DNA from 4 places in the Mesorhizobium sp. WSM4840 genome. Region 1 is predicted to be linked to each of the others. Evidence: riboswitches for the same ligand, from Rfam matches in the RefSeq annotation. Region 1 holds a riboswitch; each other region holds the start of a gene.
The links. Region 1 has a riboswitch for thiamine pyrophosphate ahead of AC0L3I_RS13385 (YkoF family thiamine/hydroxymethylpyrimidine-binding protein). Riboswitches for the same ligand answer to the same signal wherever they lie in the genome.
Positions count from the first base shown of each region.

Region 2: it holds a riboswitch for thiamine pyrophosphate, as region 1 does, so the genes downstream of both, thiB (thiamine ABC transporter substrate binding subunit) here and AC0L3I_RS13385 (YkoF family thiamine/hydroxymethylpyrimidine-binding protein) in region 1, are expected to answer to the same signal.
Region 3: it holds a riboswitch for thiamine pyrophosphate, as region 1 does, so the genes downstream of both, AC0L3I_RS11065 (YkoF family thiamine/hydroxymethylpyrimidine-binding protein) here and AC0L3I_RS13385 (YkoF family thiamine/hydroxymethylpyrimidine-binding protein) in region 1, are expected to answer to the same signal.
Region 4: it holds a riboswitch for thiamine pyrophosphate, as region 1 does, so the genes downstream of both, thiC (phosphomethylpyrimidine synthase ThiC) here and AC0L3I_RS13385 (YkoF family thiamine/hydroxymethylpyrimidine-binding protein) in region 1, are expected to answer to the same signal.

Region 1 is NZ_JBVVQD010000008.1:79,182-86,202, reverse strand. Features, by position in the region: gene AC0L3I_RS13400 (ATP-binding cassette domain-containing protein) at 1-643, opposite strand, end outside; gene AC0L3I_RS13395 (superoxide dismutase family protein) at 841-1,350, opposite strand; gene AC0L3I_RS13390 (sulfite exporter TauE/SafE family protein) at 1,486-2,262, opposite strand; TPP riboswitch at 2,578-2,690, shown strand; partial or broken gene AC0L3I_RS13385 (YkoF family thiamine/hydroxymethylpyrimidine-binding protein) at 2,681-2,824, shown strand; gene AC0L3I_RS13380 (ABC transporter permease) at 2,910-3,710, shown strand; gene AC0L3I_RS13375 (ABC transporter ATP-binding protein) at 3,707-4,465, shown strand; gene AC0L3I_RS13370 (ABC transporter substrate-binding protein) at 4,462-5,475, shown strand; gene AC0L3I_RS13365 (AI-2E family transporter) at 5,717-6,829, opposite strand.
Region 2 is NZ_JBVVQD010000001.1:162,537-169,557, reverse strand. Features, by position in the region: gene AC0L3I_RS00930 (ABC-F family ATP-binding cassette domain-containing protein) at 1-803, opposite strand, end outside; gene AC0L3I_RS00925 (thiamine diphosphokinase) at 805-1,449, opposite strand; TPP riboswitch at 1,552-1,666, shown strand; gene thiB (thiamine ABC transporter substrate binding subunit) at 1,710-2,723, shown strand; gene thiP (thiamine/thiamine pyrophosphate ABC transporter permease) at 2,817-4,436, shown strand; gene thiQ (thiamine ABC transporter ATP-binding protein) at 4,436-5,206, shown strand; gene AC0L3I_RS00905 (M48 family metalloprotease) at 5,506-6,933, shown strand.
Region 3 is NZ_JBVVQD010000006.1:136,985-144,005, reverse strand. Features, by position in the region: gene AC0L3I_RS11080 (aminotransferase) at 1-963, shown strand, start outside; gene AC0L3I_RS11075 (alcohol dehydrogenase family protein) at 973-2,082, shown strand; gene AC0L3I_RS11070 (MBL fold metallo-hydrolase) at 2,197-3,168, opposite strand; partial or broken gene AC0L3I_RS11065 (YkoF family thiamine/hydroxymethylpyrimidine-binding protein) at 3,381-3,978, opposite strand; TPP riboswitch at 3,969-4,081, opposite strand; gene AC0L3I_RS11060 (aspartate aminotransferase family protein) at 4,394-5,776, opposite strand; gene AC0L3I_RS11055 (NAD(P)/FAD-dependent oxidoreductase) at 6,035-7,021, shown strand, end outside.
Region 4 is NZ_JBVVQD010000058.1:13,049-20,069, forward strand. Features, by position in the region: gene thiS (sulfur carrier protein ThiS) at 1-193, opposite strand, end outside; gene thiO (glycine oxidase ThiO) at 162-1,163, opposite strand; gene thiC (phosphomethylpyrimidine synthase ThiC) at 1,160-3,010, opposite strand; TPP riboswitch at 3,115-3,231, opposite strand; gene AC0L3I_RS35515 (cytochrome-c peroxidase) at 4,154-5,239, shown strand; gene AC0L3I_RS35520 (transposase) at 6,344-7,021, shown strand, end outside.

The sequences.
Region 1 (7,021 bases):
GTTGATCGGCCTCTTCGAGATATTGCGTGGTGAGCAGGATGGTGACGCCGGCCTCGGCGAGGCCGCGGATCATGCCCCAGACATCCTTGCGGGCGTTCGGATCGAGGCCTGTAGTCGGCTCGTCGAGGAACAGCACGCCCGGCGTGACGACCAGCGAGGCGGCTATGTCGAGCCGCCTTCGCATGCCACCCGAATAATCCCTCACCTGCTTCGTCGCCGCTTCGGACAAGCCGAAAGCCGCGAGCAGGTCGTCCGAACGGGTTTTCGCGGCGCGACCGCGAAAACCCCAGAGTCGGGCGAGCAGGACGAGGTTCTCCCGGCCCGTCAAGTCCTCGTCGAGCGAAGCGAACTGCCCGGTCATCGCGATTGCCGCACGGACCGCATGCGGGGCCTGCACGAGATCGTGCCCCATCACGGTCGCAGAGCCGGCGTCGGGGCGCGACAGCGTCGCGAGCATGCGCATCAGCGTTGTCTTGCCGGCACCGTTCGGACCCAGGATGGCGAAAATCATGCCGCGCGGCACATCGAGATCGACACCATCGACGGCGCGCAGCTTGCCGAACGTCTTGACCAGGCCGCGGGCGGAAATGGCTGACTGGACAAAACCCTTGGAGGGCAGGCCCATAGGAGAAGTATCGTTCATGCAATCATCCGGCAGTCGCAAAATGAAAGGCCAGCTTCGGCGCGATGGGTGCGTCGTCAATTTCTCTGCAGGCGCACGAACTTACCGTCTGGCTTATCCTCGTGCCAGAGGCTCCGACGACGTACCACTACCTGGCCGCTGAGGCTGAAAGCCGGTCCGATCATATGTCGGACAGGTCTCTAATCATCTTGGGGTTTTCACTCGATCACGGCGCAGGCCTGACGATTTCCGGCATCACCGGCAGGCTGGCTTTTGTAGTCGTCCTGTCCGCCGTGGATCATCAATGCCTTGCCTCGTATCGCCGTTTCTCCACCATCCAGCTTGACCATGCCGTTGAAAGCCTGGGCACGCAAAACGCCGTCGGCGCCGACCCGCTGATTTGGCATATCGCCCGCGTGCGGGCCTTTTCCAGTGAGGTATCCATGTTCGGCATTCGTCGGATTGAAGTGCCCACCGGCCGAGTCATGGCCGGTCTGATGGTCGCACTTTCCGGTTTCATGAACATGGAACGCGACCCACTCGCCCGGAGGCAGTCCTGTTACCTCCAACGCTATCAGCACGCCCTGCGCCGTCTCGGTCAGCGTGGCCGTGCCATTCTTCTCGCCGGCCATGTTGACGAATTCGGCTTTCGCGGTCGCGGTGTCCTGAGCCGCTGCAGGCATCGCGACCGCCAGCGCCAACCCTGTTGTTGCAACCAATCTTCTCATCGACTCGGCCTCCGGTTGTCCAAGCAAGCCAAACAACAAAGGGGTCTCTTCGTTCCATTTGGCAATTGAGTTTTTTTGTCTCCCGCACAGCCGCCAGGGAAGCGACGCCGACAACCTGTTCGATGTGTCTTCAGTTTACACCAATTCGAAGAGTTGCGCGGTTTGCCAGCCTGCAAGCAGTATGATGAGAATACCAACGAGCCTGAGAAGCGTCTTTTCTGCGATTGACTTCACTACCCAACCGGCCATCGGCGCTGCGACTACGCCGCCAAGAATCAAGCCGGCGACAGAGAGTAGATTTTCCGTTGGCTCTCCTGCCTCCGCCCAATGGCCCGTTACTAATGCAAACAAGAAGGTCAGAGACACCGAGAGCGTGATGAGGAACTCGCTCGCATTTACCGTACCAATAACGTAGCGGGGCGTCCCGCCAAAACCGAGAAGGCCCGTCGTTACGATGGGTCCCCATCCACCACCCCCTGCGGCATCGAGAAATCCACCACCAAGTCCAAGCGGAGGTACCGCGCCTGCAGGGACCGGCTTACTCGGGATCCGCCGGAATGAACGGAACAGGAGCCAAGCTCCGACAAGCGCCAGATATGTGGTCACATATGGCTTCATGATCGCTCCCTCAAACGAGGTGAGCACATAAGCGCCGAGAACGCCGCCGAGAACACCAAATGGCATCAGCCGCCAGAAAAGCTTCCAGTCGATATTGCGGTGATAGAGGTGAGCCGAACCTGAGGCCGCAGTGGTAAACAGCTCCGCTGCGTGAACTGAAGCCGAAGCGTGTGCAGGAGACACGCCAAACCCCAGTAGGGTTGTCGAGCAAATCACGCCGTAGGCCATGCCGAGAGCCCCGTCGACAGCCTGAGCTACAAACCCTACGAGCGCAAAAAGGATAAATTCCTGCATTTGGCTCTCCAACAAAGCGCGGGTCGTAATTGGCGAAAGAGGAACCGCTGCCTACAACGGATGCAATTTATATCTTCATGCTTCCACAATTCACCAAACGCCTGGCATCGACAATGGCGACGAACGGGAAACTGTCCGCTCGATCGACGTCTTTCCCGATACCTTCAAAGTCATGTGGCTTCTCAGAATATCGAGAGCGATCTCGAACAGGATGCCGGGTTGTCACTCTTCCCTGTCCTGCGCCGCGCCTCCTCGACCTGAGGTTTCACGAGTCGGACGCAGGCTTGCAGCTCCACCCCATATCTGTTTAATTGCCGGCATCCACAGGGGTGCTCCGTATCGTCGGGGCTGAGAGCTGGGCTGCAAGCCCGTAAACCCTAGAGCTGATCTGGATAATACCAGCGGAGCGAGGCGGGCGATGTTTTCTGGCGCACAGATTTCTCTTTCTCCGACAACCGGCGATTTCGTCGGTGTCGTCATCTCCGCGCTCGATGCGCTCGACCCTTGTCGCGATCGGTTGCGCATAGGCACAGACGATATTTCGACGCTGCCGGTCGGCCCGCTCCAGGGCCATCTCACGATCGAGCTTACGGTTTCGGCCAACAGCCCGACCCTGCGCTGATCTTTTCGCACCAGACAAGTCTCGCATGTCTCAACCTTTCTCCGCCGCGCCGCGAATCGCAGCCTTGTTCGCCAAGGTCGGACCGGCCTTGCTATCGGTTGGCACGCTGGTTTTGGCTTGGGACCTCTATGCGCGCATCTCGGGCATCTCGCCCACCACGCTGCCCGCGCCGTCACGCGTTCTCGCCCAGGCCATCCGGCAGCGCCAGGCGCTGCTCGACAACACCGTGCCGACGATCAGCGCCACATTGGCGGGCTTCGCCTGCTCGCTGGCCGTTGCCTTCATCCTTTCGGTGCTGATCGACTTCTTCAACCCGCTGCGCCGTGCCCTGTTCCCGGTGTTCATCATCAGCCAGACCCTGCCGCTGGTGGCGATCGCCCCGCTGGTCGTTCTCTGGTTCGGCTTCGGGCTGACGCCGAAGATCACGCTGATCGCCCTCGTGACTTTCTTTCCCATGCTGGTCGCGCTTGTGCAGGGTTATGACTCGACGGATCGGGACATCTCGGCGCTTCTGAGTTCGATGGGCGCTTCCCGCATGCGCATTTTCCTGCTGGCCCGCTTGCCCTCCTCGCTGCCCTATTTCTTCGCCGGACTGCGCATCTCGATCACCTATGCCGTGGTGGGCGCCATCTTCGCAGAATATGCCGGTGCGGCCAAAGGGCTCGGCATCTACATGCTCAACGCCAAGAACAATTTCCGGCCCGATCTCGTGCTGGCGGCCGTGCTGGTCAGCGCCTTGCTCACGCTAGCCCTGTTTGCTGCTACGGTACTGATCCAGCGCGTCGTCATGCCATGGGAGCGGCTCGATGGCGCACGAAAATCATGAGCAGGCGGCTGGAGCTGCGCCAAGTCAGGAAGCGTTTTGGCGACATCGACGTGCTTGCCGACATCACCCTGCACATCGAGCCGGGCGAATTCGTTTCAATCCTCGGCCCCTCCGGAGCCGGCAAGTCCACGATCTTCAGCTTGCTGACGGGCGGTCTCGGAGGCCACGGCGGCGATGTCGACTTCGACGGGCGGCCACTGGCCGACACGCGCCGACCGTTTGCCTTCATGCCGCAGCACGACGCCCTGATGCCCTGGCGCACGGTTATCGACAACACCGCGCTCGGCCTGGAAGTGCAGGGCATGTCCCGCAAGGCGGCGCGCGACAGGGTGGCGCCGTTCTTCGGCGAATTCGGCCTTGCGGGCTTCGAGCATAAGTATCCGGCGCAGCTCTCGGGCGGAATGCGCCAGCGCGCCGCGCTGTTGCGCACCGTCGTGCAGGACCGCGCCATGCTGTTGCTCGACGAGCCGTTCGGCGCACTCGACGCCCTCACGCGCACCGGCATGCAGCGCTGGCTTCAGACGATGTGGGACCGACACCGCTGGACGGTCCTGCTGATCACCCACGACGTCCGCGAGGCGGTCTTCCTGTCCGACCGCATCTATGTGCTGAGCGCCCGCCCCGCCCGCGTGCTGCGCGAAATCATCATACCTCTTTCGCGCCCGCGCAAGGATCTTGCCTCGTCGGAAGCCAGCGCCATCGAAGCCGACATCCTCGATACCCTGCTCGATCCACAGCCCGCCCAAAGGACATGACCATGCTTTCCAGACGCCTCTTCATCGCTGCCGCATTGATCGCCGGGTTCGCACCCGTCACGTCCGTCTCCGCCCAGCAGACTGTCACCGTCGCGCTAGACTGGACGCCGAACACAAATCATGTCGGGCTCTATGTCGCCCAAGCGAAAGGCTTCTACGCCGAGGCCGGGCTCGACATGCGGATCCTGCCCTACACCGACACTGCGGCCGGTACGCTGATCGCCAACCGCGTGGCCGATTTCGGTATACTGGGATCCATAGGATTGTTCACCCAACGCACGGCCGGCGCCGACCTCGTCGCCACCTACGCCATCATGCAGACAGAAACCGGCAGGCTGGTGTTCAACGCCGACCGCGCCGATATACAGTCCCCCAGGGATCTGGACGGCCTGACCTATGACGGTTTCGGCAGCGCCTGGGAGAATGCGCTGATCGGCACCATCATCCGCCATGATGGCGGCGAGGGCAAATTCGAAACAGTGACGCTGGGCACCTCCGCCTATGAGGCCTTGGCCAATGGCGCAGTCGATTTTACGCTCGAGGTCTACACTTGGGAGGGGATCAAGGCGGAGCTTGACGACAAGCCTCAGCGCGCCTTCCGTTACGCGGATTTCGGCGTGCCCGACCAACACACCAATTTCATTGGCTCGAGCCGAGCCTACCTCGAGAAGAACAAGGACACGGCAACCGCGTTCATCGCCGCGACCAGGCGCGGCTATGCCTTCGCCGTCGAACATCCGCAAGAAGCGGCTGAGATCCTGATAGCAGCAAACAGCGACATGCTGACTGACCGTCCATTGATCGAGGCATCGCTGAAGGCGCTGGTCGACGGCCACTATCTGCAAAGCCCCGCCGGCGCGATCGGCACGATCGATCCCGCAAAGATGGAGGCTATCGGCGACTACCTGTTCAAGGCCGGAGCCCTGCGCGACGGCGATGGGAACCCGGTCGGCGAACGACCCGATTTCGCGGCCTATTACAGCAACGCCTATCTGGACGGCGAAAAATGAGCCCGCCGCGGCGCATGCATCCTGTCGGCACTCGCCGTCGTCACCAGCAGGATCGGACTTGACCGGAACTGCATCGACCAGCTTCGACGCGCCGCTGCCGCCGCTGTCGAGCGCACGGCCGAACCAGTCCGGCCAGAGCCGGTCGGCGTGCTGGTCGTGATCGCAAGGCGGGACAGGCTGACGCTGGAACAATGCTCATGCGCATCGTGGTGGTCGCCGAACTGGTCGCGCGCGGCGGTGCTTACTCACTGGGCGCGGGTCCGGACTGACGTGATGGCTTTGTGTCGCGCTTTGGCGTCAGTTCCGCCTCGGGCTGGTCGCTCAATCGTTTCTTGAGGATGTCAATGAGGCTGACGGTGACCGCAATCACCGCCGGGCCGAGGACGAGCCCGGATGCTCCAAACAGGACGATGCCACCGACAGCACCGACAAAGGCCACCACCGTGTGGAGCCGCAGCCGGTTCCCGACAAGCATCGGATAGAGCAGATTGTCGATGCCGGCGACGACCACGCCGCCCCAGACGGTCAGGATCGCCGCGCTCGCCCAAGCCCCCTCCAGCGCGAGATAGATCGCTGCCGGCACCCAGATCACGAATGCGCCGAGCACCGGCACGATGGCAAGCAGTCCCATTGCCAAGCCCCAGAAGACCGGAGTGGGCAGGCCGAGCCACCAGAACATCAGGCCGCCCAGCGTCCCCTGCACAGCGGCGACAAGCACGGTGCCTATCAGGATCGCATGTACCGTCTCGGCAAGGCGGGACAGCATGTATGCCGTCTCCGCGGTACGCAGGGGCGAGAGACGCTCGATCCCCCGCAGGGCGGATTCACGGTCCCGCAGAAAATAGAACAGCAGATAAAATGTCAGAATGAACATCACGGCCTGATTGATCGAGCCGCGCAACAGCGATGTGCTTTGTGCCGTCAGCCATTGTACAAATGCGGCGACCGTGCCGGCCGGATCGAGTTGGTTCTCAATCCACTGGGCAACCGCCGAAAGCCTGGGATAGCCCGACACGAAGGCATCTGTGTTCCAACCCCGGATGACCTCCTCCATATAGGTGGCTCCGTTTACCGCCTCGCGAACAAGCTGCTGTGCCACGAAGACGAGCGGCAGGCCGACTGCCACCGCCGCGACGCTGACCGATATCAGCGCAGCCAGGTTTTGATTCCTGAGCCTTTCCTCGACCCGTCGATGAGCCGGATACAGGATGATTGCCAACACCACCGCCCAGGTCAATGCGGGCAAAAAAGGCAACGCCAAGAGATAGCAGACATACAGACCGATCGCCGTCGCGGCCACGATGCCGAGCAATCTCATTTGTTTCATATCGGGCATCTGTTTCAGGTCGGGCATCTCTCGCCGTCTCGCAAACCAAGCGAGCCTAGTGGATTTCCCAACAAAATGGCAGCTTCCGTTGCCGCACCCTACGGCTAGGCCGCTGTCGAGTGTGACGAAAATCCCGTGCGCGCTGCCAGCACCGCGGCCTGCCGGTCGTGGATGGTCTGACCTACGGCCGTTCTACAACTCGCTCGCGGCAGCGCAGCT
Region 2 (7,021 bases), on a different contig from region 1:
GCCGCACCCTCGGCGCCGCGATGGCCACGAAAGCGCTGGCGCATGGTCTGCAGTTCGCCGAGCCGGCGCATGTTGCGCTTGCGCCTTGCAGTCACGCCGTAGCGCAGCCAGTGCTCCTCGCGCACGATCTGGCGGCCAAGCTTGTGCTGCTCGCGTTCTTCTTCTTCCAGAACGGTGTCGCGCCATTCCTCGAAATGGCCAAAGCCCTTGTCCAGCCTGCGGGTCTGGCCGCGATCGAGCCAGACGGTGGCGCGCGACACGCGCTCGAGGAAGCGGCGGTCATGCGAGATGACGATCAGCGCCGAAGAGGTGCGGGCAAGCTCCTCCTCCAGCCATTCAATGACCGACAGGTCGAGATGGTTGGTCGGCTCATCGAGGAGGAGAATGTCGGGCTCCGGCGCCATGACGCGGGCAAGGGCGGCACGGCGCGCCTCGCCGCCGGAGAGATCGTTCGGCCGCTCGTCGCCGGACAGGCCGAGATGCTCCATCAGATAGGTGGCGCGGTAGGGATCGTCGGCGGGTCCGAGCCCCGCCTCGACATAGGCGCGGACGCTGGCGAAACCATCCAAGTCGGGCATTTGCGGCAGGTAGCGCACTGTCGCCGAGGGCTGGCGGAACACCTCGCCGTCCTGCGGCTCTATCAATCCCGCAGCGATCTTGAGCAACGTCGATTTGCCCGAGCCGTTGCGGCCGACCAAAGCGATCTTGTCGCCCGCCGACGCCGTCAGTTCCGCCCCGTCGAGCAGCGGCGTGCCACCGAAGGTCAGTTTTATGCCGTCGAGATTGAGAAGTGGCGGCGCCATGTCAGCTTCCAGGTAAGGGGAATGGGTGGGCGAGCAACAGCGCGCGGCCACTGCTCAGCGCAATTTCCAGCCGGCCCCTGACCTCGTTGGAAATGGTCAGCGACGAACCGAACGCCATCTCGATATGGTTCAGCGGCCATTTGGCGCCGGTCACGGTCAGGCCGGTAAGGTCGGAAAAGCCGAGAATCGAAAACAGCGTGCCATCGGCGTAGTCGAAGCCGGCCTTTCCGCGAAGCAAGGGAGTGCCTTCCTGTGCGCCGCTGGTCAAAAGCACCTCCGTCCCTGCCTCGGCCAGTCGGACACTGAGCGCCAGGTGCAGGAAGGCGTGGTCGGTGCGCTTGCCGCCGAACGCGCCGGCGAGCACGAGACTGGTCGCGCCGCGTTCGAGCGCGGCGGCGATAGCCAGTTCGCCGTCGGTCTTGTCCTTTTCTGCCGGAAACACCTGGCGGGCCACGGCGGCCAGCTCGTCCGGCAAGTCCGCCGGCACCGAATCGAAGTCGCCGACCCAGAGTTCCGGCGTCAGGTTCAGCGTCCGGGCATGGCTCATGCCGGCGTCGGCGGCGATGACACGGGAGCCTTCGACCTGGCGGTCGAGCAGCGGCGTGCGGATTAGATCGCCGCCAAGCAGGATGGTGAATTTGCTCATATGCGTGGCCCTTACCAGCCCTGCTTGCCAAACGGAAGGCCGCGTTCCAGATGCCCGGCAAACTTCCGCTTGCGCCGCAACCAGGCCGGGCCTATGTGTCGAAACGCTCTAACGGGGTGCTGGACGCGATCTTCGCGAACCAGCTGAGAGGCGACCATGCCAACCCGCTGAACCTGATCCGGTTTGTACCGGCGGAGGGATTAGACGTTTCGGACAGCCCGACGCCTCAATTCCTTTCAACGCGAACGAAGGAGGCGCCGATGCGCACGTTTTTATACACTCTAGTTTCGGCAGTGCTGCTTGCGGCGACTGTTCCCGCCGGCATCGGGCCGGCATCCGCGCAGGAAAAACTCACCGTCTATACCTATGAGAGCTTCACCGCCGACTGGGGTCCAGGCCCCGCGGTGAAGAAGGCCTTCGAGGCCGAATGCGGCTGTACTCTCGAATTCGTCGCGGTCGCCGACGGCGTCGCCCTGCTCAACCGCGTCAAGCTGGAAGGGGCCGCGACCAAGGCCGACATCGTGCTCGGCCTCGACACCAATCTGACTGCGGAAGCCAAGGCCACCGGCCTGTTTTCGCCGCATGGTGCCGTCATCGATGTCAATGTGCCGGGCGGCTGGAGCGACGATGTTTTCGTGCCGTTCGACTATGGCTATTTCGCCGTCGTCTACGACACCGAAAAGCTGAAGACGCCGCCGAAGAGCCTGAAGGAATTGGTCGAGGGCAATGCCGATGAGAAGATCGTCATCCAGGATCCGCGCACCTCGACGCCCGGTCTCGGCTTGTTGTTGTGGGTGAGGTCGGTTTATGGCGACAAGGCGCCGGAAGCCTGGGCCAAGCTTAGGGCAAAGGTGCTCACCGTGACGCCGGGCTGGAGCGAGGCCTATGGCCTGTTCACCAAGGGCGAGGCGCCGATGGTGCTGTCCTATACCACGTCGCCGGCCTATCACATGGTCGCCGAAAACACCGAACGCTATCAGGCGGCGTCCTTCGAGGAGGGCGCGTATCTGCAGATCGAGGTTGCCGGCATCACCACGTCAGGCGCGAAGAACCCATTGGCGAAACAGTTCCTGACTTTCATGACCGGACCGAAATTCCAGGATGTCATTCCCGAGACCAACTGGATGTTCCCGGCCGGCAAGACCGAGAAGCCGCTCAATCCGGCTTTCGACAAGCTCGTCAAGCCGACCAAGACTTTGCTTTTCAGCCCGGAAGAGGTCGCCGCCAATCGCAAGGCCTGGGTCGACGAATGGCTGTCGGTGATGAGCAAGTAGCTTGTGATTGAAAGATGATTACTCTACGGCGCCCGGGAACTCGACCTCAGCCATATTTTCTGCTTCGACGATCGTTGAACTAGGCAGGGCGGCATGCATACCGGATATCCTGCCGATCCCCGCGTCACCGCCGGCACCATCGCGCTTGCCGCTGTTGCGCTGCTGGTCGGCGGAGCGTTCGCCGGGCTCATCGTCGAAGGCGCCCGCGACCCGTCCGGCGCCGCGTCGACCTTCGATTCCTACCTCTTCCGGGTCGCCCGTTTCACGCTGTTGCAGGCTTTGCTGTCGACACTGCTTTCCGTCGTGCCGGCGCTGTTCGTTGCGCGGGCGCTGTCGCGGCATCCGCGCTTCTTTGGTCGCGGCCTGATCCTGCAGCTCTTCGCCGTGCCGCTTGCGCTGCCGGCCATCGTCGCCGCACTCGGCATTCTGGCTCTCTATGGCCGTGCCGGCTATTTCGCCGGCGTGCTCACCGCGATTGGCGGTCTGGGCTGGCCGGGCATATACGGCCTGTCCGGCATCCTCATCGCCCATGTCTTCTTCAATCTGCCGCTGGCCACGCGGCTGTTCCTTGAAGCGCTGACGACAGTGCCGGCCGACCAGTGGCGGTTGGCGAGCCAGCTCGGCATGGGCGCCAGACCCGCCTTCCGGCTGATTGAATGGCCGACGCTGCGTGCGGCGCTGCCGGGCGTCGCTGGGCTTGTCTTCATGCTCTGCATCACATCCTTTACCATCGTGCTCACGCTGGGCGGCGGGCCGCGTGCGACGACATTGGAGGTCGCCATCTACCAGGCACTGCGTTTCGATTTCGATCCTGCCCGCGCGGTGACGCTGACACTGCTGCAGATCGCGCTGACCTTCGTCGTTGTGCTGGCATTGATGCGGCTTGGCGCCAACATCGTCGGCGACGCCAACCTGCCGGTGGCACCGCGCCGCTATCTTTCGGCCGGCCCGGCCGAGACCGTGCTGAATACAGCATTGATCGCTCTCGCATTGCTGTTCGTCGCCGGGCCGATGGCTGCCATGGTGACGTCAGGCCTTGGCGCCGATCTCGGCCGGCTGGCGGGCGAGATCGCGGTGCGGCAGGCGACGCTGACCAGCGCCGTGCTCGCCCTGCTGGCGGCGCTGCTTTCAGTGGCGCTGTCGCTGTCGCTCGTCATGGCACGACGGGCGCTGGCCTTGAGGCGTCGCGTCGGCGCCAGGACGCTGCTCGAATACGCCACCGATACCGGCGCCGGCTTCGTCCTCGTCGTGCCGCCCATCGTCATCGGCGCCGGCTGGTTCCTGCTCCTGCGTGCTGTCAGCGACGTCTTTGCCATCGCCCCTGTCATGGTCGTCACCGTCAATGCGGTAATGGCGATGCCGTTTGCCATCCGCGCCATTCGCCCCGGCTATGATGCGGCGAGCGAACGCCACGAACGGCTCTGTTTGCTGCTTGGCATTTCGGGCTGGAACCGGTTCCGGCTGGTCGACTGGCCGTCGCTGCGGCGGCCGCTCGCCACCGGTTTCGCGTTCGCCATGGCTTTGTCGCTCGGCGATCTCGGCGTCATTGCCCTGTTCGGCAGCGACTCCCTGCAGACACTGCCTTACCTCTTGCTGGCGCGCATGGGCAGCTACCGCACGATGGACGCGGCAGGCCTGGCGTTGCTGCTCGGCCTGGTTTGTCTTGCGCTTGTCCTGGCCGCTGACTGGCTGGGGCAGGGAGAAAAATCATGATGCTCAACAGCGCGGAAAGCGGTACGGCCGTGCGGCTGGAAAAGGTCTCGTTCAGCTATCGCGAAGCGCCGTTTTTATTCGATGTCGAGTTCGCCGCCTCGAAGATCACCGCCATCATGGGGCCGAGCGGTTCGGGAAAATCGACGCTGCTCAATCTGGTGGCCGGCTTCGAGACGCCGCGATCGGGCCGCGTGCTGATCGGCGGCGCCGATGTCGGCGCCAAACCGCCGTCGGCGCGGCCAGTGTCGATGGTGTTCCAGGAAAACAATCTCTTTGCCCATCTTTCGGTCGAACGAAATGTCGGCCTTGGCCGCTCGCCGTCGCTCAGGCTGGCCGAGGGCGACCACGCTGCAATCGCCGGGGCGCTCAAGCGCGTCGGCCTTGCCGGCAAGCAACAGCGCCTGCCGCGCGAACTCTCCGGTGGCGAGCGGCAGCGCGTCGCGCTCGCCCGCGTCCTGGTGCGCGACCGGCCGGTGCTCTTGCTCGACGAACCGTTCGCCTCGCTCGGACCGGCCTTGCGCGACGACATGCTCGATCTGGTAGCCGGCGTCCATGCGGAGCGGCGCATGACGGTGCTGTTCGTCACGCATCAGCCGGAGGATGCCCACCGTATCGGCCAGGACATGGTGTTCCTGGACAATGGCACGGTTGCCGCAACCGGGACTGTCGCCGATTTTTTTACCAAGGCTGGACCGGAGGCCTTCCGACGCTATATCGGTGCAGGTCCGTTTGGCGCGGGATCACGAGATGTTGCCCGGAAGCGGACATAATTTACGGCCAAACCGGCTTCAGGCGATGTGGTGCTTGCTTGCCATGGTCAAAGTAGTGTGACTAGGTCCTCCGATACTGGTCCGGCATAGGTTGTGATTTGCCACTACGGTGTGCCATGCGTGCTCATGGCCGCGAAGGACGCTGTGGCAGTTGATTGTGCGCATGATCCTTTCTGAAAATCGATGCCCGATTTTCGGGGCCATGTGCTGAGACCCGAAAGGAAGCTGTTCTGCCGACCGGCACCGACAGAGTGAGAAGGAAACCGCTGGCGCGCTTCCTCGCGCTGGCCGGCTTTGCCATGGCGCTGGCAAGCTGCCAGATGTTCACGCCTCCGGACGTTCAGGAATCCGGCTTCCAACCTTCCAGCAAACCGATCACGGTCGACAATGTCGCCGCCAACAGCAAGCTCGCCGAAATGGCGAAGGCGCAGCATCCGCGCATCCTCGCCACCTATGGCGGCGAGTATTCCGATCCCAAGCTCGAGCGCATGGTCGCCAAGGTCGTCGGCAGCCTGACCGTGGTGTCGGCCAACCCGAGCCAGACCTACCGCATCACCATCCTCAATTCGCCCAACGTCAATGCTTTCGCGCTGCCGGGCGGCTATCTCTACATCACGCGCGGCCTGTTGGCGCTGGCCAACGATTCGGCCGAGCTCGCCGCGGTCATCGCGCATGAGATGGGCCACGTCACTGCAAACCACGGCTTGCAGCGCCAACAGCTCGAGGCTGAGGAGGGGTTTGCAACCAAGGTCGTCTCCGACGTGCTCGGCGACAGCCCGACCGCCAAGGCGGCACTGATCCGCGGCAAGCTGCGGCTTGCCCAGTTCTCGCGCAATCAGGAGCTTGAGGCCGATGGCATCGGCATCAAGTCGATCGGCGAGGCGGGCTTCGATCCCTTTGCCGCCGGCCGCTTCCTGCAGTCGATGTCAGCCTACACCGATTTCCGCTCGATCAGCGGCGCCACCGACGCCAGCCTCGACTTCCTGGCGACGCATCCCAACACGCCGCAGCGCATCGATCTGGCGCAGCGTCATGCCCGCCAGTTCGGCGCGCCCGGCGTCGGCACGCGCGACCGCGACGCCTTCCTCGCCGGCATAGACGGCCTGCTCTACGGCGACACGCCGGAGGAGGGCTATGTGCGTGGCGAAACCTTCCTGCATCCAGGGCTCGGCGTGTCGTTCTCGGTGCCCGACGGCTTCATCATCGACAACTCGGCCGCGGCGGTGACGGCAACCGGGCCAGGCGACATAGCGATTCGCTTCGACGGCGTTTCGATCGACAAGAGCCGCTCGCTGACCGACTACATCCGCAGCGGCTGGGTGGCCGGTCTCGACGAAAGCAGCGTGCGCCAGGAAACGATCAATGGCAACGACGCGGCGACGGCGCATGCCAGTGCCGAGGGCTGGCAGTTCGACATCGCGGTGATCCGCGCCGGTGGCCAGGTCTACCGGCTGCTGACGGCTGCCCCTTCCGCCAGCGCCTCGCTGGATGCCGTGGCGCGCTCGGTCAGCGGTTCCTTCCGTATCTTGAGCGCGGCCGAGAAAGCGGCGCTGAAGCCGCTGCATATCCGCGTTGTCACGGTGCGGCCCGGACAGACCATGGGTTCGCTCGCCGCGCAGATGGTCGGCGTCGAGCGCAAGCTCGATCTGTTCAGGGTGCTCAATGCGATGTCGCCCGGTGCAGCTGTTTCGGCCGGCGACAAGGTCAAGATCATCACCGACAAATAGGGTGTGTCGATATTCAGGTGATGCCGGCCTGCAACCGGCAGTTTCCTGCGCTTCCGGTGCTCACGTACTTTAAGTACGCTCCACTCCG
Region 3 (7,021 bases), on a different contig from region 1:
CGGCCGGAGAAAAAGAAGATCATTTCGCGCTGGCGCGGCTATCACGGCTCTGGCGTCATGACCGGATCGCTGACCGGGCTCGACCTGTTCCACAACGCCTTCGACCTGCCGCGCGCGCCGATCCTGCACACCGAGGCGCCCTACTATTTCCGCCGCGCCGACCGCTCGCTGAGCGAGGAACAGTTTTCCCAACACTGCGCCGACAAGCTGGAGGAGATGATCCTGGCCGAGGGCCCGGACACGGTCGCCGCCTTCATCGGTGAGCCGATCCTCGGCACCGGCGGCATCGTGCCGCCGCCTGCTCTCTACTGGGAAAAGATCCAGGCGGTGCTGAAGAAATATGATGTGCTGCTGGTCGCCGACGAAGTCGTTACCGGCTTCGGCCGGTTGGGCACCATGTTCGGCTCCGACCATTACGGCATCAGGCCCGACCTGATCACCATCGCCAAGGGCCTGACCTCGGCCTATGCGCCGCTGTCGGGCGTCATCGTCTCGGACAAGGTCTGGCAGGTGCTGGTGCAGGGTTCCGACAAGCTCGGCAGCATAGGCCATGGCTGGACCTATTCGGCGCATCCAGTCTGCGTCGCCGCCGGCGTCGCCAATCTGGAACTGATCGACGAGATGGACCTGGTGACCAATGCCGGCGAAACCGGCGCCTATTTCCGCGCCGAGCTGGCGAAAGCCGTCGGCGGCCACAAGAATGTCGGCGAGGTGCGCGGCGACGGCATGCTGGCGGCGGTCGAGTTCGTCGCCGACCGGGACGAACGCGTGTTCTTCGAAGCCTCGCAAAAGATCGGGCCGCAGGTCGCGACAGCCCTTGGCGAGCGTGGTGTCATCGGCCGGGCCATGCCGCAGGGCGACATTCTCGGCTTCGCGCCACCGCTCTGCCTGACGCGCGAAGAGGCCGATATCGTCGTGTCGAAGACGGCCGATGCGGTGAAGAGCGTGTTTGCGAACCTCTGAAGAACCGACATGAATGCCATAACCAAACCCCTCCCCGCCACTATGGCCGCCGTGCTGCTGACCGGTCACGGCGGACCGGAAAAGCTTGTCTATCGCACCGACGTGAAAGTACCCTCGCCCGCCCCGGGCGAGGTGCTGGTCAAGGTCACCGCTTGCGGCATGAACAACACCGATGTCTGGGTGCGACAGGGCGCCTACGGCACGGAGGAAGATGCTGCCGCGGTATCGACCTGGCGGCGTCAGGGCAACACGCTGACTTTCCCGCGCATCCAGGGCACCGACACGGTCGGCAATGTCGTTGCCGTCGGCGACGGTGTTTCTTCGGCTCGCATCGGCGAGCGGGTGATGGTCGACTTCTCCATCTACAACCGCGACGACGATTCACTCGCCGACATCGACTATATGGGCCACGGCCGCGACGGCGGCTATGCCGAGTACCAGGCCGTGCCGGCCGAAAATGCCCATGTCGTCGCTACCGACCTGACTGACGTCGAACTCGCCACTTTCTGCTGCGCTTACCTTACCGGCGAACAGATGCTGGTACGCGCCGCATTGAAGGCCGGCGAGCGCGTGCTGGTCACCGGCGCGTCGGGCGGCGTCGGCTCCGGCATCGTGCAATTGGCGCGGGCGCGCGGCGCCATTCCCTATGCCGTCGTCGGCAAGGGCAAGGAACAGGCGGTGCTCGACATCGGCGCCGAGGCGGTGATCACCCGTGGCGTCACCGATCTGCCTGCTGCCGTGAACGACGCGACCGACGGCCAGCCGATCGACGTGGTTGCCGACCTCGTCGGCGGTGCGATCTTCAATGACCTCTTGCGCATCCTTCGGCCCGAAGGCCGCTACACCACCGCCGGCGCGATTGCCGGCCCGGTCGTGCAGATCGATCTGCGCACCTTGTATCTCAAGCAGTTGCAGCTGCATGGTTCGAGCCAGGGCACGCGGCAAGATTTCCGCCGTATCGTCCGCTACATCGAGGAGAAGAAGATCCGGCCGCTGGTCGGCGGCGTCTACAGGCTGTCCGATTTCCACCGCGCCCAGGCGGATTTCATTGCCAAGGATTTTGTCGGCAAACTGGTGGTCGTTCCGGATGCCATCTCGGATCTCGCAGCAACCCGATGACAGCCAAGATTATCGCTCTCGCTTAGTTCTGCGATCGACGTCTGACGCCGACCGGTTCGTCCGCTACGGGCAGCCGTCGCCGTGCAGTTGGCAATGGGTAGTGTCGCAGGGATATTACCCCTCGGCTGCGAATACGTAGCTGTTGCCATCCTTGGACAGCGTGCCGACGTTCGGCATCAACCAGTGAGTACCCGAAATGGTGAGCTTGTCGGCGACCGCGCGATCGAAGATCTTCTTTCGCGTTTCGACGGCCATTTGCGGATCCTGGTCGATAGCAAGCTGCCACTCGGGATTTGTTGAAATGTGGGGCGCAAGATTGACCACGTCAGCGCTGATCAGGAACTGTTTGCCGCCCGATACGACCAGATGCGCGACCATTCCCGGGCTATGACCCGGCGCCTGAACGGCGTGCACGCCGGGCAGGAGTTCTGGTTCTCCCTCAAAGGTCCTGACGTTTTTCCACGTCGCCACGGTGGCCTGAATGCGCTGGGCGAGGCCCTTGCGCGTCGGTCCGAGATCGATCGACTCGACTCCCTGGCGCGTCCACCATTTCAATTCCGCGGCGGGCACCACGATGTCGGCATCCGGGAAGACCTGGGCATTGCTCTCATTGTTCATGAGGCCATAAATGTGGTCGCCGTGCAGATGGGAGATCAGGATCGTCTTGACTGCCTTGGGGTCAAGGCCCGCCGCAGCCATGCTCTCGAATAGCCGGCCGCTCCCCTCACCATAAATCGGATGACCGCCGGTACCCGAGTCGATCAGGACCACTTGATCGCGCAGCTTTAGCGCCATGACGATAAACCGCAGGGGCGCCTGATTGTCGGGAAAACCGGCACCACGCAGCGCCGTCTTGACCTGTTCGACGCTGACATTCCTGACCATACCCTCCCGCAGCGAAACGTCACGCATGCCATCAATCAGACAGAAGACTTCAATGTCGCCAACCTTGTATTTTCGGAAAGGTTGAGCGACGGCCTGTTGAGCGCAGGCCGCGTCGACAAACGTGATCGGCTTGTCGAGTCCAAACGCAGCATGAGCACCGGCTGCGCCAAGTGTCAGGTCGCGACGCGAGATATCGAACATCCTTCCCCGCTGACTGAATGATCGAGCATATCAACGGCGCTCGGCACTGCACAAGGCCGCCGTGAACGCGGCGATCAGGGCCGGCCGATCGAGGTCGTCGCCGAGCCGAGAATGGTGGGGTCCGAGAACCGGAACGGAGCGTACTTTTGGATACGTGAGTACCGGAAGCGTAGGAAACCGCCGTTCGCGGGCCGGCTGAATATCGACACGCTCTAACAAGCGCTCGGGCTGTTCGCCGACACGGTAAAATCGAGCGCGACATGGCCTTGCGGCGCGCCGAAGCGAAGGAAGGCTTCCGATAGCGTCGCGAACACCGGTCCGGCATCGCCTCTAAGCTTGGTGCAGAAATTCTTCGACCTGTCGAAGACGCCCGAAGTCTTGAGAAAGTCGATGCAGCCGTAGATCTCGTCCATGTGATGGCCCTCGCCGAGCGGATAGAGCGAGAACTGCGCGGCGACCTCTTGGCCGAGCTTTTTCGCACCGTCGACATGCGACCGCGCCGCGCCGATGCGCTCGGCCAGGGACAGCTCGTGACTGCTGCCGGAAATCGGTGTGCAGATCGGATCGTCGGGCTCGCCGGGGCAGCCGCGCGACACCGTCGCCGACAACACGCAGTGCACGCCACTTGCCGCCGCCGAGGCGAACAGATCGCGCATGGCCGGGAAAAGCTGTTCCGGCGGGCCGACGATCAGCGTCGAGATGTCGTCGGTCTCGATGCGGAAATTCGGCCATCGCCGAAAGTGCTTTGAGGATGACGCCGACGAAATCGTCGCACATCGGATACAGGGAAATCTGTGCACCTGAAAACACGGTCGCCTCGCTCCGCTGGCATTACCCAGATCAGCTTGAGGGACCGAAGGCTTGGCACCTTCCATCTCAGCCCCGGCAATACGGAGCGCCCCTGTCGATTGGGTGGACGTAGCACCGGCGCGGTGGATGTTCAAGTACGATCCGGGGCAATTGCCGATCGTGGCGCCGCCGGCAAAGCTGCCGATCTCCCCTGCGGAAGATTGGATGCCGCAGCAAGGCTCAAAGCGTACCTGGCTTTCAACGCTCAATACGCGGCGGCTTTCACGAGGCGTTTTTCGTGATGGCTTTGTTTATCTGCAAGACCATTCTGATTTGGCTGCACGACGGCAACAAGGATTCCTGATCCTCTCCTGCAGCGTTATAAGTTTTTCGCAGTTTTCTTATAACGCCGCTTGCGTCGCTCGAGATCACGCCGTTACGCGCGCGCCAATTGCGGGACCTGCTTGCCCGCGGCTTCAAGCGATCTTTCGAACGCGTCGATCATCTCATCGACCTGTGGCTCGGTGATGATCAGCGGCGGGCAGAAAGCCAGCGCGTCGCCCATGTTGCGGGATATCACGCCGTTCTGCTGCATGAAACCGTTGACGAGCCCGCCCAGCGCGCCGGCCGTCTCCCACGGCGTCTTGCTCGCCTTGTCGCCGACCAGTTCGACCGCCGCGATCAGGCCGACTCCGCGCACCTCGCCGACAAGCGGGTGCGATTCGAGCTTGCGCAGCCGCTTCTGCATATGCGCGCCGACCGTGCGCGCATTGCCGACAAGGTCGCGCTCCTCGATCAGCTTCAGGTTCTCGAACGCGACTGCCGCCGCAACGGGATGGCCGCCGCCGGTGAAGCCGTGGCCGAAGGTGCCGATGCGATTGCTTTCGTCGGCAATCGGCTCGAAAACCTTTTCGTTGATCAGCAAGGCCGAGATTGGCAGGTAGGACGAAGAAATCTGCTTCGACAGCACCATGATGTCAGGCCTGATGCCGAAGGTCTGCGAGCCGAACATCTCGCCGGTTCGGCCAAAACCGCAGATCACCTCGTCGGCGACGAGCAGGATGTCGTATTTCGACAGGACCGCCTGGATCTTCTCCCAGTAGCCGGCCGGCGGCACGATGACGCCGCCGGCGCCCATGATCGGCTCGCCGAAGAAGGCAGCGATGGTTTCCGGTCCTTCGGCCAGGATCAGCTTTTCCAAGTCGTCGGCAAGCCGGCTCGAAAACTCTGCTTCGCTCTCGCCTGGCAGCGCCTCGCGCCAGTGGTGCGGCGTCGACGTGTGCAGCACATTGGCAATCGGCAGGTCGAAGGAAGTGTGGTTGTTGGGCAGGCCTGTCAGGCTTGCCGCGGCAATGGTGACGCCGTGATAGCCGCGATTGCGGCTGATGATCTTCTTGCGTGCCGGCTGGCCGATCGCATTCGACCGGTACCAGATCATCTTCATGGCCGTATCGTTGGCCTCGGAGCCGGAATTGGTGAAATACGCCTTGCTCATCGGCACTGGCGCCATTAGCACCAGCTTCTCGGCGAGATCGATCAGCGGCGAATGCGATTTGGAGCCGAAGTCGTGATAGTAAGGCAGCTTGGACATCTGGCGCACCGCCGCATCGACCAGCCGCTTCTCCGAAAAGCCGACCGCGACGCTCCAAAGCCCGGCCATCGCCTCGATATAGCGGTTGCCGGCGAGATCCTCGACATAGATGCCGTCGCCCTTCTCGATGACGAGTGGCCCTGCTTCCTCATGCTTGCGGGCATTGGTGTAGCCGTGCATGTGGTAGCTGATGTCGCGGGCTTCGGGAGAATTCGGTCGAGCGTCCATGATGGCTCCTGTCCTGCATGCCGGGACGTGCGTCCTGCCGCCGTTCGGCGCGCATCGGCCTCTGGATTAATGCTGTTTGGTGCATCTGTTTCTTGTAAGGGTGTCAAGCCCTTTCGGAAGGGCTGGCGGATGGACGGAAGACATGCAGAATTTCAGCTTCGAGGCTGCAGAACGCGAGAACCTGCGCCAGGCCGGCGGTGCGCGTCGCCCCGAACGGGTCACCAGCAGGCACAACAACAAGGCTGAGGTGGCCTGATCGTGGACCATGTCGACTGCATCGTCGCCGGCGCCGGCGTCATTGGCCTCGCGATCGCGCGAGAGATGGCACGGCGTGGCATGGATACCCTGATCCTCGAGGCCGAGAACGCCATCGGCACCGGGACCAGTTCGCGCAATTCCGAGGTCATCCATGCCGGCATCTACTATCCGGCCGGATCGCTGAAGGCCCGGCTCTGCGTGCCAGGCCGGGAAAAGCTCTACCGTTATTGCCAGGAGCGGGCGGTGCCGCATGCGCGCTGCGGCAAGCTCATCGTCGCCACGGATGCCGAACAGGAGCCGGTGCTCGCTTCCATCCTGGCCAACGCCTCTGCTTGCGGCGCGGGCGATTTGACGCCCTTGACCGCAGCAGAGGCGCGCAGGCTGGAGCCCAAGCTGCGGTGCACGGCGGCCCTTTTGTCTCCCGCCACCGGCATCATCGACAGCCATGCCCTGATGCTCGCGCTGCTGGGCGACGCCGAGGAGCACGGGGCGGCGCTCAGTCTCAACACCCGCATCGTCTGCGGCCGCATCGAGGGCGGGCGCATCGCGCTCGACACGGTCGACAGCACAAGCGGCGAGCGCTTTGAAATCGCCACCGCGCGCTTCATCAACGCCGCCGGGCTTGGCGCCACAGCACTTGCCAGCTCGCTTGACGGGCTCGACCCGCAATTCGTGCCAGATCTTCGCTATGCCAAGGGCAATTATTTTTCGGTCGCCGGCCGGGCGCCGTTCTCGCGGCTGGTCTATCCCGTGCCCGAACCCGGCGGGCTCGGCGTCCATCTGACGCTCGACCTCGACGGCGTCGCCCGCTTCGGGCCTGACGTCGAATGGACCGAGACACTCGACTATCGCGTCGATCCAACGCGTGGCGAGCGCTTCTACGACGAGATCCGCAAATACTGGCCGGACCTGGCCGATGGCAGCCTGCAGCCGGCCTATAGCGGCATCCGGCCGAAGCTCTCCGGTCCTGGCGAAGCCAATGCCGAC
Region 4 (7,021 bases), on a different contig from region 1:
CTCCCTGCATCGGCGAGAGGATTTCGATCCGATCGCCGTCGCTCAACCGGAATTCCGCCCGGTTGGCTTTGTGCACGAGGTCGCTATTGACGGCGGTCGCAAGCCAGTCGCCTTCATAGTCGAGCGCGGCAAGCAATTCGGCCAATGTGGTGGCGGCAACCTCATGCGCTACGCCGTTGACGGTCAGTTTCATGAGCAAGCTCCACGGATTTGTCGTGACGGAAGATGAGTTCGGCCGCCTGGCGCGCCATGGCAGGGGCGAGCAGAAAGCCATGGCGATAGAGGCCGTTGATCGCGACGGTGTTTCCGCGTGCTTCGACACGCGGCAGGTTGTCTGGAAAGGCCGGACGAACGCCGGCACCAGCCTCAACGATCTCAGCCTCGCCGAATGCCGGATGGAGCGCGCAGGCGACGCTGAGCAACTCCATCATCGAACGCGCCGTGACCGGTCCAGTGGACTGGCTCTCGATCATCGTCGCGCCCACCATGAAACGGTGGCCGGTGCGCGGCACCACGTAGAGCGGAAAGCGCGGATGAAGCAGCCGGACCGGGCGCGACAGCGAGACATCGGGCGTGCGCAGGATCAGCATCTCGCCTCGAACGCCACGCAGCCGGTCGTCGTCCGTCGCGATCCCGGTGCAGTCGATCTGGCGATCGAAACCGGAAATGTGCCGGGCATCGGCGCCGAAGCGGAATTCGACGCCCATCGCCACCAGTCTGTCATGAAGTGCCGCCATCGCCTGGCGCGGGTCGAGATGCGCTTCGTCAGAGAAGAGCAATCCGCGGCGCAAGCGGCCGGCGAGGTCGGGCTCCAGCAACGCGATTTCATCTTCATCGACACGCCGGTGACCCGATGTGCGGCTGGCGAACCGCTCGAGTTCGCCCGCATCGCGCGGCGCGGCCACGACCAGTGTTCCTGCCCGCGTCACCTGACCGGGCAGTACCGCATCCCACCAGTCGGCGGCATCGCGGCCAAGGTCCAGCACCGGCTGCTCGGCGCTTTCACGCTCGCACCATGGCGCCAGCATGCCGCCGGCGAACCACGACGCATTGCCGCCAAGGCTATCCCTTGTCTCGGCAACGGTCACCGTCGCGCCGCGGGCGGCGAGTTCGAAGGCGGCGGTGAGGCCGGCGACGCCGGCCCCCTTGAGCAGCAGCCTCATGACGGTTCCGGCGCCTCTGGCACGAGCGGTACGCCGGTCTCGTCAGCGGGCATGTAGAGATCGCCGCCCTCGCGGTATTTCGCTGCCATCGCCGCCATGCCCTCTTTCTGTGCCTCGGCGCGGATTTCGTGGGAGATGCGCATCGAGCAGAATTTCGGTCCGCACATGGAGCAGAAATGCGCCAGCTTGTGCGCCTCCTTCGGCAAGGTCTCGTCATGGAAGGAGCGCGCCGTTTCAGGGTCGAGCGACAGGTTGAACTGGTCTTCCCAGCGAAACTCGAACCGCGCCCGCGACAGTGCGTCGTCACGCAGCTTCGCTGCCGGATGACCCTTGGCGAGGTCGGCGGCGTGGGCGGCTATTCTGTAGGTGATGACGCCGGTCTTGACGTCGTTGCGGTCAGGCAGGCCGAGGTGCTCCTTGGGCGTGACGTAGCAGAGCATGGCCGTGCCGTACCAGCCGATCATCGCCGCCCCGATGCCGGAGGTGATGTGGTCGTAGCCCGGCGCAATGTCGGTCGTCAGCGGCCCGAGCGTGTAGAACGGCGCCTCGCCGCAGACTTCGAGCTGCTTGTCCATGTTCTCCTTGATCTTGTGCATCGGAACATGGCCCGGCCCCTCGATCATCACCTGGCAATCCTTGGCCCAGGCGATCTTGGTCAGCTCGCCAAGCGTTTCCAGTTCGGCGAATTGCGCCGCGTCGTTGGCGTCGGCGATCGAGCCGGGACGAAGGCCGTCGCCGAGCGAGAAGGACACGTCGTAAGCTCTGGCGATATCGCAGATTTCCTCGAAATGCTCATAAAGGAAGCTTTCGCGGTGATGATGCAGGCACCACTTGGCCATGATCGAACCGCCCCGGCTGACGATACCCGTGACCCGGTCGACCGTCAGCGGGATGTAATGCAGCCGCACGCCGGCATGGATGGTGAAATAGTCGACGCCCTGTTCGGCCTGTTCGATCAGCGTATCGCGGTAGACTTCCCAGGTCAGGTCCTCAGCGATGCCAGCGACCTTTTCGAGCGCCTGGTAGAGCGGCACCGTGCCAATCGGCACCGGCGAATTGCGGATGATCCATTCGCGGATGTTGTGGATGTTGCGGCCCGTGGACAGGTCCATAACGGTGTCGGCTCCCCAACGGATCGCCCAGACCATTTTTTCGACCTCTTCGGCCATCGAGGAGGTGACCGCGGAATTGCCGATATTGGCGTTGATCTTCACCAGGAAATTGCGGCCGATGATCATCGGCTCGCTCTCGGGGTGGTTGATGTTGGAGGGGATGATTGCTCGCCCGCGCGCCACCTCGTCGCGCACGAATTCCGGCGTGACGAAGTCGGGGGTCGTCGCGCCGAAGGCTTCGCCGTCGCGCTCAAGCTTGCCGCGCAGGATCTCGCGACCGAGGTTCTCGCGGCCAAGGTTCTCGCGGATCGCGACGAACTCCATTTCGGGCGTGATGATGCCTGCCCGCGCATAGGCAAGCTGGGTCACCGCCTTGCCTGCCTTGGCTCTGAGCGGCCGATTGCGAATGGGAAATTCCGGCGTCAGGCGCTCACCTGTCGCGAATCCGTTGTCCCCCGGCCCGACACTGCGGCCATGGTGGAATTCGACGTCGCCGCGCGCCGTCACCCATTCATCGCGAAACCTGGCGAGGCCCTTTTCGATGCTGGTTTCGACAGCCGCGTCGGTATAGGGGCCGGACGGATCGTACACCGTGACGGGTGGCTCGCCGGCCGTTGGATGGACGGCGATTTCCCGCATCGGCACCCTGATCTGCGGGTGGATGGCACCGGGCTTGTGGATTTTCCGCGAGGCGGGCAGTGGTCCCGTCGACACGGTGGGGGTGAGGGCATTCATCGTCAGGCTCCTTTGCTTCATGCATTGGAGACCCAGTTCTGTGCCGGAAGGATGAAGACGCTTCTTGTCGACCTGCCGAAACAGGACCTCGGGCGTAAACCTCCCGCAAAGCGCTTGCACCGTCCCTACGCCAGTATGAACTGGATCAGGTTCAACGGGTCACTGCGCCGCGATAGCCAGCAGTATCTCAGCCCCTTGCCGGGACTCCCCTGGTGAATGCCTCAGGTTGAACGGGCCGGCGCTAACTTGTCAAGCGCATTCGGCTCGCGGCGGTCATCGGCGATCGGTCAAACCCGAGGGACGCTCGCGCATGTGTCGGCGACAAATCACGCTCCGGAACCAGGGGACGGATCAAGGGGGACCGCCATACCGTCGGACTAAAGATCAATCCACGCCATCGGGTGCATACGTCGGACGGTGCCTCCGGGACTGCGATCTCGCCCTCTCAGATAATGGTAATCAGATCAAAACTAGCCTTCTCGAGGTGCACCCCGAATACCTGTCAAGAAGCTGATGAAGCCGATAAAGCACAGCCCCCCATGCTTCGGAGGGCTGCGCTCATGCTCCGGAATGTCACAGGCGTCGCACTTGATCCCAAGGTCGATGAATCCCTCGCCGGGCTCGCCGCCGCAATGGGCGTTTCAAAATCCGACCTCATCAAGAAGATCGTCGGCGCGTGGCTTGTTGCCAACGCGTATTTGCCGGTTCCTTATGCCGAAAAAGCGCAAGCCCCGCGACGCCGCCACCACCCTACGGGAAGACCGCCCTGGACGTCCTCTCAAGGCACTTGGAGCGGCCGAGTGCCCATCGGGACAAGGCGCTGACGGTCCAACATCTCTCTGTTTCATCCCGACTGTTGGGTTTGTCAGATCCGCGACACCGGAGTACGGCTGCGCCTTGCAGCCGCGAATTCGTTAACTTATTGAATAATATCCGGAAAATCTCCCGGAGGTTCCTTCTGCTCAGTTGGCACGACTTTTGATGCTCCTCCAGAGGCGACAGGAGATACCGACTGGCGTTCATTCGTGGGTGACATCGCGCGCAATGCAACAAGGAAGACAATATGTCAGGTCCGCGTGAGAACCGATTTTATGCAAAGAGGATTGCCTGTAGCGCAAGGCGTTCACGAACCGCAAATCCACAATGGCTTCCGTGCAAAACACAGGGAGATCATTTGTGAAAATCCTATTCACTACGGTGGCTGTCGCCTTGCCGGCCATCGCTATTGCTGCGCAAACGATCCCCGTAGACCTCAGAGAAACGGCACGCGCCACCTTCAAGGCTCTACCATCTATCACGCCGACAGTCGCCAACAACCCGATCACACCGGAGAAGATAGCCTTGGGCAAGGCAATGTTCTTCGATCCACGCGTCTCGGCGTCAGGCGTCTTGTCGTGCAATTCGTGCCACAACTTGGCCACCGGGGGCGACGACAATCATGAAAGCTCGATCGGTCATGGTTGGCAGAAGGGACCGCGCAACGCGCCGACGGTACTGAACGCTGTCTTCAACATCGCGCAGTTCTGGGATGGTCGTGCTGAAGACCTGAAGGCTCAGGCCAAGGCACCGATCCAAGCCGCTGTCGAAATGGCCAACACACCAGGTCAAGTCATCGCCACGCTCAAGTCGATGCCGCAATATGTCGAGTGGTTCAATTCAGCTTTCCCGGGTGAAGCCGATCGCGTCACCTTCGAAAACGTCGCCAGGGCAATCGAAGCCTTTGAGGCGACACTAGTCACGCCGGCCCCCTTCGATGCCTTCCTCAATGGCGATGACGCCGCCATGACTTCCGAACAGAAACAGGGCCTTACGCTTTTCATGGACAAGGGCTGCTCGTCCTGCCACGGCGGTATCAACGTTGGTGGGGAGGGCTATTACCCATTCGGCCTCGTTGAAAAGCCCAGCGCCGATGTCCTGCCGGAAAACGACAAGGGCCGATTTGCCGTCACCCATGCAGCCGACGATTCCTATGTTTTCCGCGTGGCGCCGTTGCGCAACGTAGCACTCACCGCGCCATACTTTCATTCGGGCAAGGTTTGGGATCTGAAACAGGCCGTCGCCATCATGGGGACCACCCAGCTCGGCGAAGAATTGACGGAAAAAGAAGTCGACCTGCTCGTTGCCTTCCTCAATTCGCTGACCGGAAAGGTACCGGAGGTCGCCTATCCCATCTTGCCCGCCGAAACGCCGACAACGCCTCGACCTGTATTGCATCTCCTCGGGCAATGATTGGCCGGAGCTGGCTAGGGAAAGTCGCAATCAGGAATGATTGCGACCATCACTAGGACGACACGATCGTGACTTCCGGCGAGGCCTCTCCAACTGGAGCTAGGTGGGCTTTCATTTCCGAATTCAATTGAAACGCTAAGTGAAAAGCTGACCCGTCGACGCCCACTTGCGTCACGACAGCATGACCGCCTTACCGGCAACGTCGATCAGTTCATGCTGGCACAGACGGCAGCGCAGTCTGAAACGAATGCCGCAGAACGAGTGAAACGGTCGGAATAGCACCTTGCTGCTCTCGGCATGTCCCTCGATAGGACCTGAAAAGGTTGCGATCGGGCAGGCGTGACGGCAGTCACGCTGCCGACAACAGTGACTTCAGGGAGGTCGTCCAGATGGTTCGTCCGATAACGCTCATCAAGCCCGCAGTCCAGCCGCAACAGGTCAATGAAACGCAAAACGCAGCACAAATAGCGCGGCGGCGTCACCGGTAGCTCACCGGCTCTTTCCGGAACGTTTGTCCTGCACCAGTTCGTAGCTGACCCTTCCGACCATCGTTGAGGCCCCGATCGCGCCGTGCTCGCGCCTACGCCAATTTGACCGCCATGATCTTCGGCACACCGCCGGACTTTGGCCAGATACTGGCATCGATTTGAGCAGAACATCAACGGACGCTCCGACTAGCCGACTGTGTCGTGATGTGTCGTTGCATGCGGCCCCGCTTGAGATTCGCTGACAAGCTCGGAACCATCTGGTCGTGCCATCGCGGACATATTCCGCGCGGCGTTGGCGTGCGCCCAGCAGAAACCGCCATGCCGTCACATCCATCCCTTCAAAAACGTGCGCGATGGCTTTGCGACGCGCGAGCAGCTGTTCCAGCTCTGCAAGCGCATCGATATGAAAACAAAGCTGCGACTAGCCAGCGACGTGGCTCGAGCGAGCATTTGTCAATGCACTCGCAATCGGATCGTCGTCCGAAGGCGAACCGCAAGTGCCGCTTGCTCTCGGGCTATCTCATCCATATAGCTCGGCGCAACAGAGGAAGCGCCAGTTGTTCAGTCGTCGTCAGCCGCGACCTCCTGTGCAATTCGTTCTAACAAGGAAGAAACTATGAGGCGGCAGACCCGACCGTTCACTGTGGAGGTCAAACAAAAGCGCAATTCTCAAAAACGGGGCCGTTCCATCTGGAGCGATGTCGATCTCTCCGTAGCTATAGCCGACACAACAAGGGAGCTCAAAGAAATGGATCTGCTAAATGGTCGGCTGATTGACTCTAATGTCATAGCCCTTGATGCTGAACACGGTCTCAAACCGCGAGCGGAGTATCTCATGGCAAATCCCCTAGACGCTGCATCAGTAGAAACTGCAACCGAACCCGCTCCCAAAGGAACTGAAACGAAGAAGAAATCCCCACCGTCGCGGAAGGCGAAGGCTGAGCCTGGTCGCAAGAATGGCGCCAATACGGCGTCCCCGGCGAAGGAAGCAACAGCAACAGCAGCGGCCGTGCGGAGCCCCCGGAAGGTCTACTCCGGAAAAGAGCGCGCCCAGAAGCTCGCTCAGATCGAGACGTCGATCAGCGGCAGCGCCACTCTCAAGAGCGCCGTAAAGCAGGCCGGTATATCGGAACAGACCTATTATCACTGGAAGAAGGCCGCGGCGCCTACATCCGATGGCGACGATCTGAAGGATCTGCTCGCCCTAGAGCAAGAAAACAAGCGATTGAAGAGCCTGCTCGCGGAACGCCTGCGCAAAGAGAACGCGGAACTGAAGAGAAAGCTGGGGTTGCAA